2 regions of the Caproiciproducens puteiluti genome follow, and region 2 is predicted to be linked to the other one. Evidence: riboswitches for the same ligand, from Rfam matches in the RefSeq annotation. Region 2 holds a riboswitch; the other holds the start of a gene.
What was found. A riboswitch is a leader RNA that binds a small molecule or an ion and turns the genes downstream of it on or off. The one in region 2 is predicted to bind cyclic di-GMP.
Positions count from the first base shown of each region.

Region 1 (5,400 bases), 1.9 Mb from region 2:
TCCGCTCCATAAACCAGAGGCTCAAAAATGACTGGCGAACTGATTTATCCGGAGCGATTTCATGAAAACAATGCGAATCTTTGAATCGGCGTTGGGCTGCACCATTGGATTACGCAATGATAATTCTAATTCTGAATTGATTCGATTCAAAGTATCTCTCAAGACGTTGGAGAAAAACGACATTAAGGTTGAATGTTTTAACCTTTTAGACTTGCCAATGGAATTTATAAACAACAAATCCATTAATAAGCTCATCAACAATGGGGAACGTCTTGGAAAGCTTCCAATCATTGTTTTGGATGATGAAATTGTATTTATGGGCCGATATCCAACCAACGATGAGCTCGCAACGCTCTTGAATATTCCGGTGAGTTGTTTTAATTAACCAATCTATCCATTGATCGTCGGTCGACGATCAATGGTAAATAACAATTTTTAGGAGATGTCTTATATGAAAAAAATGCAAATCTTTGAACCTGCCATGTGCTGTTCGACTGGCCTTTGCGGAGTTGGAGTGGACCCCGAACTTCTCAGGATTTCGACTGCCCTGAATACACTCAAGAAAAACGGGATCAATGTTGAACGGTTCAATCTGTCAAATGCTCCGCAGCAGTTCGTAAACAACAAGGCAGTCAATCACTTTATCAACACAAAGGGCGTCGATGGGCTGCCCGTCACTGTTTTGGACGGAGAAATCGTGACCGCAGGCCGGTACCCCACCAATGAAGAATTTGCCAACCTACTCGGCGTCCCGGCAAATCTGTTCGGCGGGAAGCCGAAGGTTGTCAAGGTCACTCCGAGAAGGTCGGGCGGATGCGGCTGCTCGGGAGGAAAGTGCTGCTGATTCGGTTCATACTTTCTGCTGAGAAAGAGATTTAGCACTTCTAACAAGACGATAGGAGCATATCTTCCCAAATCAGTTGTGTGAATTTTTCACAAGGGACGAGGATGCTCCTTATCTTTTTATAAAAGATTGGAGGTATCATCATGGAGAATTTTAATCCACAATTAATTAGGTTGACGAAATATTTGTTTTACACGGGAAAGGGTGGAGTCGGAAAAACATCGGCAGCATGCGCCACGGCCGTCACCCTTGCAGACAAAGGGAAAAAGGTGCTTTTAATCAGTACGGACCCCGCCTCAAATTTGCAGGACGTTTTCCATACGGAGCTTACGAACAAAGGGGTAGCGATTAAAGAAGTTCCAAATTTGGTTGTTTCCAACCTTGATCCCATACAGGCAGCAGCAGAATACAGGGAAAGTGTCATCGGCCCCTATCGCGGCAAGCTGCCTGATGCGGTGATTAAAAATATGGAGGAACAGCTTTCCGGTTCGTGTACGGTCGAGATTGCAGCTTTCAATGAGTTTTCAAAATTCATCACAGATGAAACGGTGCGGAAAGACTATGATCATATCTTGTTCGATACCGCTCCGACAGGGCATACGCTTCGCATGCTGCAACTGCCGTCCGCTTGGAGCAATTTCATCAGTGAAAATACGCATGGAGCTTCCTGTTTAGGTCAGCTTTCGGGATTGGAAAGTAAAAAGGAAGTTTATAAAGAAGCCGTCAGAACCTTGTCCGACGGGAAGCAGACGACGCTGATTCTTGTTTCGCGTCCGGAAGAAGCACCTTTGAAAGAAGCGGAACGGGCATCCAGGGAACTGGCGGAGATCGGTATCAACAATCAGACACTGGTGATCAACGGCGTGCTGACTTCCTATGACGACAGCGTTTCCGAGAGCCTGTATCGGAAACAGCAAGACGCGCTTCATGACATCCCGCAAGGCTTGAAAAAACTGACCGCATACCGGATTCCGCTGCGGGCTTATAACATCACCGGAATTGACAATGTCAGGGCTTTTCTGACCCAGGATCAGTATAAGATCCGCGATGAAAAAGTCAGGGCTAAATCGATTCCTCATCTGGAAGATGTCATTGACGATCTGTATCGCACGAATAAAAAGGTCATCTTTACCATGGGGAAAGGCGGTGTCGGGAAAACCACCGTTGCGGCCGCAATTGCACTGGGCCTTTCAAAAAGAGGAAGGAAAGTTCATCTGACTACGACGGACCCGGCCGGGCACCTGAAATCCGTAATCAGCGAGGCCAGCGGCATCACCATGAGCCATATTGATGAACAAGCCGAACTGAAAAAATATCAGGAAGAAGTGCTTTCCAATGCAAAGAAAACCATGTCCGCTGATGATATCGCTTATATCGAGGAGGATTTACGTTCTCCCTGTACGCAGGAAATTGCAGTATTCCGGGCTTTTGCCGAAGTTGTAGAGAAAGCGGAAGACCAGACCGTCGTGATCGATACCGCTCCGACAGGGCATACCCTTTTGCTGCTGGATTCCACACAAAGCTACAATCAGGAGATCAAACGCTCCCAGGGCGAAATCCCCGAATCCGCACGGAAGCTTCTGCCGCGCCTCCGCAATCCTGATGAAACCGAGGTCATTATTGTGACTTTGGCTGAGGATACGCCCGTCTATGAAGCACTGCGCCTGGAGGAAGATTTAAAGCGCGCCAGCATCGAAACAAAATGGTGGGTAATCAATTCGTCTTTCTACCGGACCGATACAACGAATCAAATACTTTCCGCAAAGGTGAGCAACGAAATCGAGTGGATCAACAAGGTGGATGAACATTCCAAGGGAAATTTTGCGGTAATTGCATGGAGCGCTGAGGAAATCGAAGGAGATAAACTGCTGACAATATAAGCTAACACTTTCCAATGGGACGATTGTGTCATTATAAAGATATCATAAAATGATAGAACTGGAGAAATGAAAGATGAAAATTACAGAAGAAGCAAAATCCTTGATTCAGGCGGCATTTGATTCCAATGATTGTGACTGTTTAAAAGTATCACAGCAGCAATCCTGCTGCGGCACATCCTTGCAATTTGAACTGATCAAATTGCAAGCAGGCGAGAAGTCCGTTTCCATTGACGGGGTCCCTGTTATGATGGATGACCAGACTCAAACAAGGACAGAGGCTGTGACACTTGCAGCGGAAAATGGCGAGCTGACCATTCAGGACGATCAGTCATGCTGCTGTTGATGGAAACAGTAATATGGAATCCCCCCATTCCCTGCAAATCACGTGCGCCTATCATACGGAAGCACAAGCCGAAAGATGTTAAAACAACAAAATAGTCAAACCAAGGGCAAACCCATTTAACGATGGGGACGCAAAGCCATAGGGTCTAAAGTGCGTAAAAGCGCGCTATGACAGCCTGGCTGCCGGAAGTCGCACTTGAAAGCTTGCCCTTTTTACGGGCAGGCTTTCATTGTTTTTATAGCTTCTGACGGATAATTTGAACAAAGATCATTCATGGCTCTGCTATGTCCCTTGGTGAAAGGGGAACCCATGAATATTCTTTACTTCTTCCTTTTCCGGAGGTTGAAATAAAGACGGCGAATCCCGTACACACTCGCCTCCATTAACTGAATATATTCAAAAATCAGCACTTTGCCGTCCCGGGCAAAGTGCTGATTTTTTATTTTCGACAACAAAAGCCCCGCCTCGACCGCTAAAGAACAGTTTCGATTTTAAGCTCTTTTCTTTTTGTAGAAGCGTGTCGAATCGACATTGCCGATCCCCTCCGCTTGTTCTTCATTTCCGGATTTCAACAATCACGAAATGGAGGACAAGCTTATGGCAAAGTATCGGAGAAAAACAAATTACCGGGATAAATATCCCGATGTAAGCAAAGAAATTATCGAGGTTCTGGAGAAAAGCGACCGCCTGATGGAATACCAGCAGTACGACATCAAAGTCGAACGGTGCAGGATTGATTATGGCAGTGGCACCGCTACATACCTTCCCAGCCGAGAGGACTCCTACGAGCGGCTTCTGGAGGAAAACAGACAGTTTGTCACCGAGATTGAAAGTGTTGAGGATGCCGCGATCAAGACGGTGCTGATCGGGAAAATGCTGGCCTGCCTCAAACATCTCGCCCCGGAAGAACAGGAGTTGATCACGGCTCTCTTTTTTATGGATAAGAGCGAGCGCCAGCTATCCAGAGAAACCGGGATCGCGCAGCGGACAATTCACGATAGAAAGGTAAAAATCCTGGCGGAATTAAAAAAACTTATGGGAAAATAAAAATTTATCCGCTCAACCCCCTCACTCAACGTGGAAATAAGTGAGGGGGTTTTACTCTTCCCTCATTGCTCCTTGAAAATTTCATATCCGGCAACATAAATACATGATCTGTCCGGCCGTGATGAGCGGCAGCGACATTGACGGGCGCGCCAAGACTACCTGCGGATGGGTGACAGACATCCGTTGAACCGATGGCATCGAAGGCGACGAGCGGCAAAGCCCGGTTATAAAGCAGCCCGTGGTGGGTTGTTTCGCAATGAAACGGACAGTGCTAACGCTACTTCCGTCCAGCCACAGCCCCGCCTGAAAGCGGGATCACGCAATGGGGGCGGCTCGGTGAGAACCACGGAGAGGTGAAATCCCTATGGTGTTTGCTTAACCGGCAAACCATTTATGTTGCCGCCCTCGCTTCGGGAAGCAGTGCCGAATAGAAGCATTAAATTGAAATGAAGAACAAGCAAATCGTTTGACCTTAGAAACTACGCGGCAGGACAATTGCGCCCTGCCGCGCCCTTGTGAGGTCAAACCACATTATTTAGGAACAGGAGGTTTTTATAATGGGACTGAAAAAAAGAGCGTGGCTGTACTGCCGCATTGACGCGCCGGAGGATGCCCACGGCATGCTGAAAGGTCAGAAAAAAGAGCTCTATGACTATGCGGATCAGCTGGGATTCACCATTGTTGGCTGTTCCGAGGATTTGGGAAGCGGCCTGAAATATAATCGCCCCGGCCTGATTGCAGTCGAACGTGCCGCTGAACAAGACAGGATGGATGTCTTGTTAGTAAAACAACTAAGCCGCCTCGGGAGAGATTCGGCACAAACGCTGGATTTTCTCCGGAAGCTGGAGCAGTCGGGCATAAAGCTCTATTCACCGCTGGAAGGAGAAATCAGATTGTTCAGAGATATCAATGCAATCCATGAGCTCACCATGGGCATGGAATAGGAGGCTTCACTATGAAGGCAAAGCAGCCGGATACAAGAGCTGAGACTATAAGAATCCAAGTAAATGGACTACCTGTCACATTGCTTTTTTCTGCGGAGCCGAACAAAGAAGCGGCTGATTTCATAAAAAAGGCTTTGATAAATGCTTATGTAGTTAGGACAGCATAAACGCAAAGCACAATTTAAAGGCGGTTTTTTCTAATGTCAATATGCGAAAAATCAGCTATTTGTATAGCTTTTTCCTGCTTTGTGTGAGATAATGGCGTTGGCAAAAAACCAACTGCTCCTTGACAATTGAATAAAATCAAGTGTCCGGTCTCTCACTCAAAACACCAACGATATG
Region 1 is NZ_CP194790.1:2,226,776-2,232,175, forward strand. It holds gene arsB (ACR3 family arsenite efflux transporter) at 1-31, shown strand, start outside; gene ACRQU7_RS10875 (arsenic metallochaperone ArsD family protein) at 62-385, shown strand; gene arsD (arsenite efflux transporter metallochaperone ArsD) at 452-844, shown strand; gene arsA (arsenical pump-driving ATPase) at 988-2,724, shown strand; gene ACRQU7_RS10890 (hypothetical protein) at 2,798-3,067, shown strand; cyclic di-GMP riboswitch class I at 3,163-3,254, shown strand; gene ACRQU7_RS10895 (sigma-70 family RNA polymerase sigma factor) at 3,665-4,114, shown strand; gene ACRQU7_RS10900 (recombinase family protein) at 4,672-5,058, shown strand; gene ACRQU7_RS10905 (hypothetical protein) at 5,070-5,225, shown strand.
Region 1: linked by a shared signal. The riboswitch ahead of ACRQU7_RS10895 (sigma-70 family RNA polymerase sigma factor) and the one ahead of ACRQU7_RS01605 (FtsK/SpoIIIE domain-containing protein) in region 2 are both predicted to bind cyclic di-GMP.

Region 2 (5,400 bases):
TTCGGTATGCTAATCAGACCATTGGATGCAATATGCCCAAATGTTTTAAGTATGTCAATGAGCGTCTCCGACTTAGGATATAGATTATAGCCTCTCAACATAGTCAAGTACTGCGTGATAATTCGTGAATCGCTTGATGCCCATACATTAACCATTCTTCTGTCGTATTGCATTTCTCCGATGGGAATAGCTCCCTTCGGGTCATAATTATTTGTATCCCTGTCGGCTACGGCAAGCCATTGCACTTGGTCATCTTGAATTGTTGAAATAACAGCAGTCATATCTGCACTACCGTTATAAGTAGTACGTGGATTCATGTTATTGCTTATTACATCGGCAGACTTCATCAACTTATGATAATCACCAATTAAGCCGGAATCAATTTCTGAGGACGGATAGATACTGCCTCTATGCTGAATCTCATCAAAATCATAATCATATGTAACAACTAATGGATTAATGTACAGATTCTTATTATTTGGCCCAAATTCGATTTCATAAGCGGATTGGTCAAAATAGAAGGCCACATGAACGGGTTTTTGTGCTAATGCTACCTTCACTTCATTAGCCGAATCAACATTCTGAATGCTAATTGAAATCTTATTCTGCCTGATAAATTCTCCAATTTCATAATCCTTGCCGGAATAATCCAACTTAGATAGCTCAGTATTGCCATTTTGCTTACGAGTAAGATATACATCATACACCACTCTTCGGCATCCATTTTTATCCATGAAGGATTTTATTGCACGAATATTTCCGATCAAATCAGGTGCATCAACTGAACAGATGCGAATTTCATTTTTCGTGTAAGGAGCGAAGCCTATCCAGCGTGTCAATATCTCGCCAATAGATTGGGTCCCATCGTCACCAAGATATCTATTAGTTTTGTTTTCAAAGGTCGGAAGCATTTCGATATTTCCGGAGCATGGTAACACCTTGTCGTCTGAGGTTTCTGTAACAATGCTATTTGCGATGAGAAAGCTCAGAACTTGTGGAAGTTGATTCAATACTTCTGTCAGGGAACTGGCATCATCCTCATCCAACTGCGCTTTCCTCGATGGCAATGTCTTAAAAATTTCATAGTATCTCCACAGGTAAAGAGGATGGATCGGCAATAGCATTCCTTTCCATTCCTTCGGAGTCTTCACGTACAAAACATCCAGCAGTAGCAACGCTTTTGCAATAAAGCTGGTGCCACCCGCACTTATTTGGCGCATAGTCGGTTCGTTCACACAGTATGCATGATACAGCTTTGCCCATGCATCAATATAGGACAACATTACCCGCCTAGCATCCTCGTCAGCTCCAAAACTCAGTACAGGATAATACATAGTCATATCCAGGTTCTGAAGCAATTTACTCCTATACTCAGACAACTCGCTAATAATTGGACTAAACCGTTCGGCTGTGTCAATTTCTTTTTCATCAAATTGAGCATCAAACTGAATCACAAAATCAAATAGCGCCTGACTTCCATCAATACCGCTCTTAAAGGCGACCATCGATGTAGAATCAGTTGGATTGAATGGCTTGAAGCTTTTAATGTCTGCAGAAATAGCGTCTTTAAGAACGCTTTCTTCTGTTTCCATCAAGCCACCCCACGAGGTCTCATTACAAACCTTTCCAACCAGTTTTCTAAGGTCGGATTGATGATTTTCAATTACAATGCTACGGTCGTTGAAAATCCCACCAATTGCCGGAATACTGTCATCATTTTCCTCATTTTCAGGATCAAAGTGCTTCTTAAGTTCACCCAGCAATTCCTTTATAATTGCGATATCTTTCTCGTTACCAGTAACAATCGCATCTGAAATTAACTGGCCTAATTCTTTAGGGCGTATAGGTGTAGCCTCAGTAATCTCTTCATTTTCCTCGCTGTCACCTTCAGTTGGATTAGATTTTGGCGGATTTTTTTCTTTCTTAGGTTCATTCGCCTTTGAAGCCGAAAACAATTCCTGAACAGTAGAAAAGTCCAGCAGCTTTAGGGTTTCTCTTTTGCCATACTTATAAAGATTTTGCAGATTATTATAAGCTCTCTGCAATCGCTCCTTATCAACAGCTTTTGTTCTGGCCAAAGAACGACTCAGTTTTTTTCTTGAGTCTTCACTCAACTGACCAATCGCAAAAATCAATTCTCTATTCCGATTTAGTCGTTCTTCAGGCTTGTTCTTTGTTCCTAAAATATCAGCATCACACAGAAGATTGAGCCTCCACATGTTATTTGGAATAGCTTCAGCCATATTATCAGTTGCAGTGATGGCCTGGATGAATTCCAAGATTACATCAAAAGAATAGTAATCAGATGTTTGCTGTAACGCACTCCAGAAATTCTGTGTTGGTGTGTTGCTTTCATTCTTAGTCTGCAATTCAATAAGATACTTCGAAAGGTCTTTTAAAGAAAGCACTTCAAACTCCGCCAGCGAATGAAGTTTATCTACATCATTTTTTACAAATACCACAATATTGCCCGCGTACTCAGGTACACTTCTCCACAGAACTGCCTTTTCCACTGATGGTGTAAGCGTAAAGAAATCTTCTTCTTTTTCCTCTGGCACATCGTAGCCAATAGCTGCAATATAAATATGTGAATTTCTCTTCGTAGCCAATTCAAGAGCAATTTTCTCAGGGTTAATATTACCAATTCCCTTAGCGAGAATACCGACCTTTGTCTCTGCAAGCTTTTCAAGCAATAATTCAGTTACAAGATTTTGTTTATCTAACATCAATCCATACCTCCTAACCGAATCTGAAGGATCCATTTGCTTCTCTTTCCTTGCGTCCGCCGGTTTCTCTGCATCCTTAGGAATCGCCCAGGCTTTGCCGAACTTGGTCAGCCCAGGAATCCGTCCCTGATTGCATAGCACCTGCACACGGCGGCGAGTAATGCCCCATTTTTTTGCGGCTTCGGCGATTGAAATATAATCCATAGCGCTTACCTCGTGTTTATATACAATAATAGCCCTACGGTTTTCGTAGGGCGAAATGTTTGCCACAGTTGGCTGCCATCCAAACGGTACAGGCCCTTTTAGCTTCGCGTTGCCGTCTTTCGATGACTTTGCCAATTATTCGATATAATTCAACTATATTATATGCTTTTTGGCGAACAAATGCAATGTAAAAATGTAATTTTTACCCACAAATTGATGCGCAGTGTTATTGTGATATAATGAGTCATTGTGCAAAAAGGAGATTTCACATATTCTAGGAATTCTTCGATTTGTATTCGCCGCCTTCTTTGTTGGCGTCAACTTTTCCCCAGACAGCCCAAAAATTCATTTTCAACATTTCAACAATGCTGGGCTTTGGGGATTGCATGTAGAATTCCTTATATCTTTTTTATAGTCGGATGCCATAAAGGTAACCTTCCCTAAGTTTTAATATTTTCTACCTGAAAACCCTCTTGAAAAGCACGGGCGAATATCTCCTGATTCATTTTAGGTCAACTGTTAAGAAACTCTCCAAAGAGGCATCCGATATCGTTTTGGGGATACGGTAGAATGACTTTATACTCGAGTTTCTGCGTACACTTTTGGCTGCAGGCCAAATGGGACGGATCTTTGAAAAAATAAGTCTCATCCATCACCTCACCTTACGGATTGGAATATCATCTCTCTTTCCGATCTCCAAAGCAAAAAAGAAGCCTTGACTAATCGATATAAAATAAAAAGGCATGGTCGTGGGCGATTCATCACTCCACTTCCGTGCCCTTTGTCTGATTGCCACTCATCTTTAAAAACGGTGAATAGCCATTTTTTCTTTTTGTATTTCAATTGTAAAATAACACAATATCTGCTACAGCTTTTAGAACACGCTATCCAAATATGTTTTCCAATATTCATCATCTCTTGTAATACCGTGGAGCCAAAAAGACATAATCACTACTTCGAATTCCCGCCTTTTGCTCTTGGTAAAGCTTTTTTTCGGCATATTTCCATAAAGAGTGTCTAGATCAAACAAATTATCTTTCTGTTTATAGTCGTAATTGTAGTAAAATATATTGGACAATTTAAACTTGCTTTCTGACCTATTTGCATAATATTCGTTTTTCAATTTATGGCCTTCGGGCCAAATCTCACGGTTGAAGGTTGAAAAACTCTTTAATCAGGTGCTGTTCCATACGGAAAAAGCGCTTTCATACTGCACCTTTCAGAATTCTATTGTTTTGAAGGGAGAAGAAAATGGATAAGGAGAAATTTGACGCGGTATTTCCAATCATAGTGGCCGCACTGACGAACAGAATCGCAGCTGAAAACCGAATATCAGACGAAAAAGCGATTGCGGAATTTTATACTTCACAGCTCTATTCCGTTCTTGAAAATGAACAGACTAAGGTCTGGCAGTACAGCACGGAGAAGCTGTATGATTTGTACAGAAAAGAAAAAGAAAACGGCAGTCTGGAACTGCCTGAGTATTGAGGTGATAACGATGAGCGGGACAGTTGAATTTAAAGTGTTTTGTTTGGAAGCATACAAAAACGCGCACCAAATAAACGGTGCTGCTGCACTGGATGCTTTTCATAAATACGGTGTATTTGACTATATCAATTCCTTTTATGATGTGCTGCATTCAACCGGCCAGCAGTATATTGTGGAGGATATTGATCTGTATATCAAAGCAAGGCAGCCACTTCTGCAATAAGTAGGCCCTAGTTGCAAGCAAAGCAGGAAAAAGCCGCGGGATTAAGATTTGCCCCGTGGCTTCTTTTTTTATAATTCTGATTCTTCGTTCTGGAGAGTTTGGTCTTATTTTCATTACCTCTTCAAAGGTCATTTTCTCAAGCTTATTAGCGGGAAGATGCTTGCAACATCGAACTCGTTAATCGAGTGCACCTACCCTGTACACAGAGTACGAATTCCTGACTCTGCGCCGGCCTATCTCAATGGGCTTGCTTTGAAATGTTGCTCTCCTGATTACAATATATAGATTTACACTATTGACTAAATCAATATATTGTGCTAAATTTAATCTGTAATTGATTTTTGTGCGTTTCCCTCTTGGGTTTATCGGGTTCTCCCGAATTGCACACGCTGTTAAGCTTGTATGTTGTCAGTAGAGTACCTGCGCCTTAAAGGCCGGTAGTTTGCTGGCTTTTTTATTTTTTCGGGAGATTTCTCCCCAATAAGCGAGAATGACAATGGTTTGCAGATTTTCTGTAAACGCCAGCTTTTTGCTGTTTTGTCATTCTCGCTTTTTTTGTTGCCCAAATGCCGGTTAACGGCTTTGAGGATATTTCAAACAGAAAGGCGGTCATGTAAATGAATATCAGAAAAAGGTGGAAGCCTGGCGGCCGACGGCGGCAACGATCCTCTTCTGAAAAACGGCTGGAAGAAAGAAAGAAGGATTTAAGCGGTGGGCAGCGTGAGCAGCTTATTGTTGGTCCGGCCCTTGTTCCCCGCA
Region 2 is NZ_CP194790.1:322,593-327,992, reverse strand. It holds gene ACRQU7_RS01605 (FtsK/SpoIIIE domain-containing protein) at 1-2,930, opposite strand, end outside; cyclic di-GMP riboswitch class I at 2,991-3,073, opposite strand; gene ACRQU7_RS01600 (hypothetical protein) at 4,182-4,418, shown strand; gene ACRQU7_RS01595 (DUF3791 domain-containing protein) at 4,429-4,641, shown strand; gene ACRQU7_RS01590 (hypothetical protein) at 5,259-5,400, shown strand, end outside.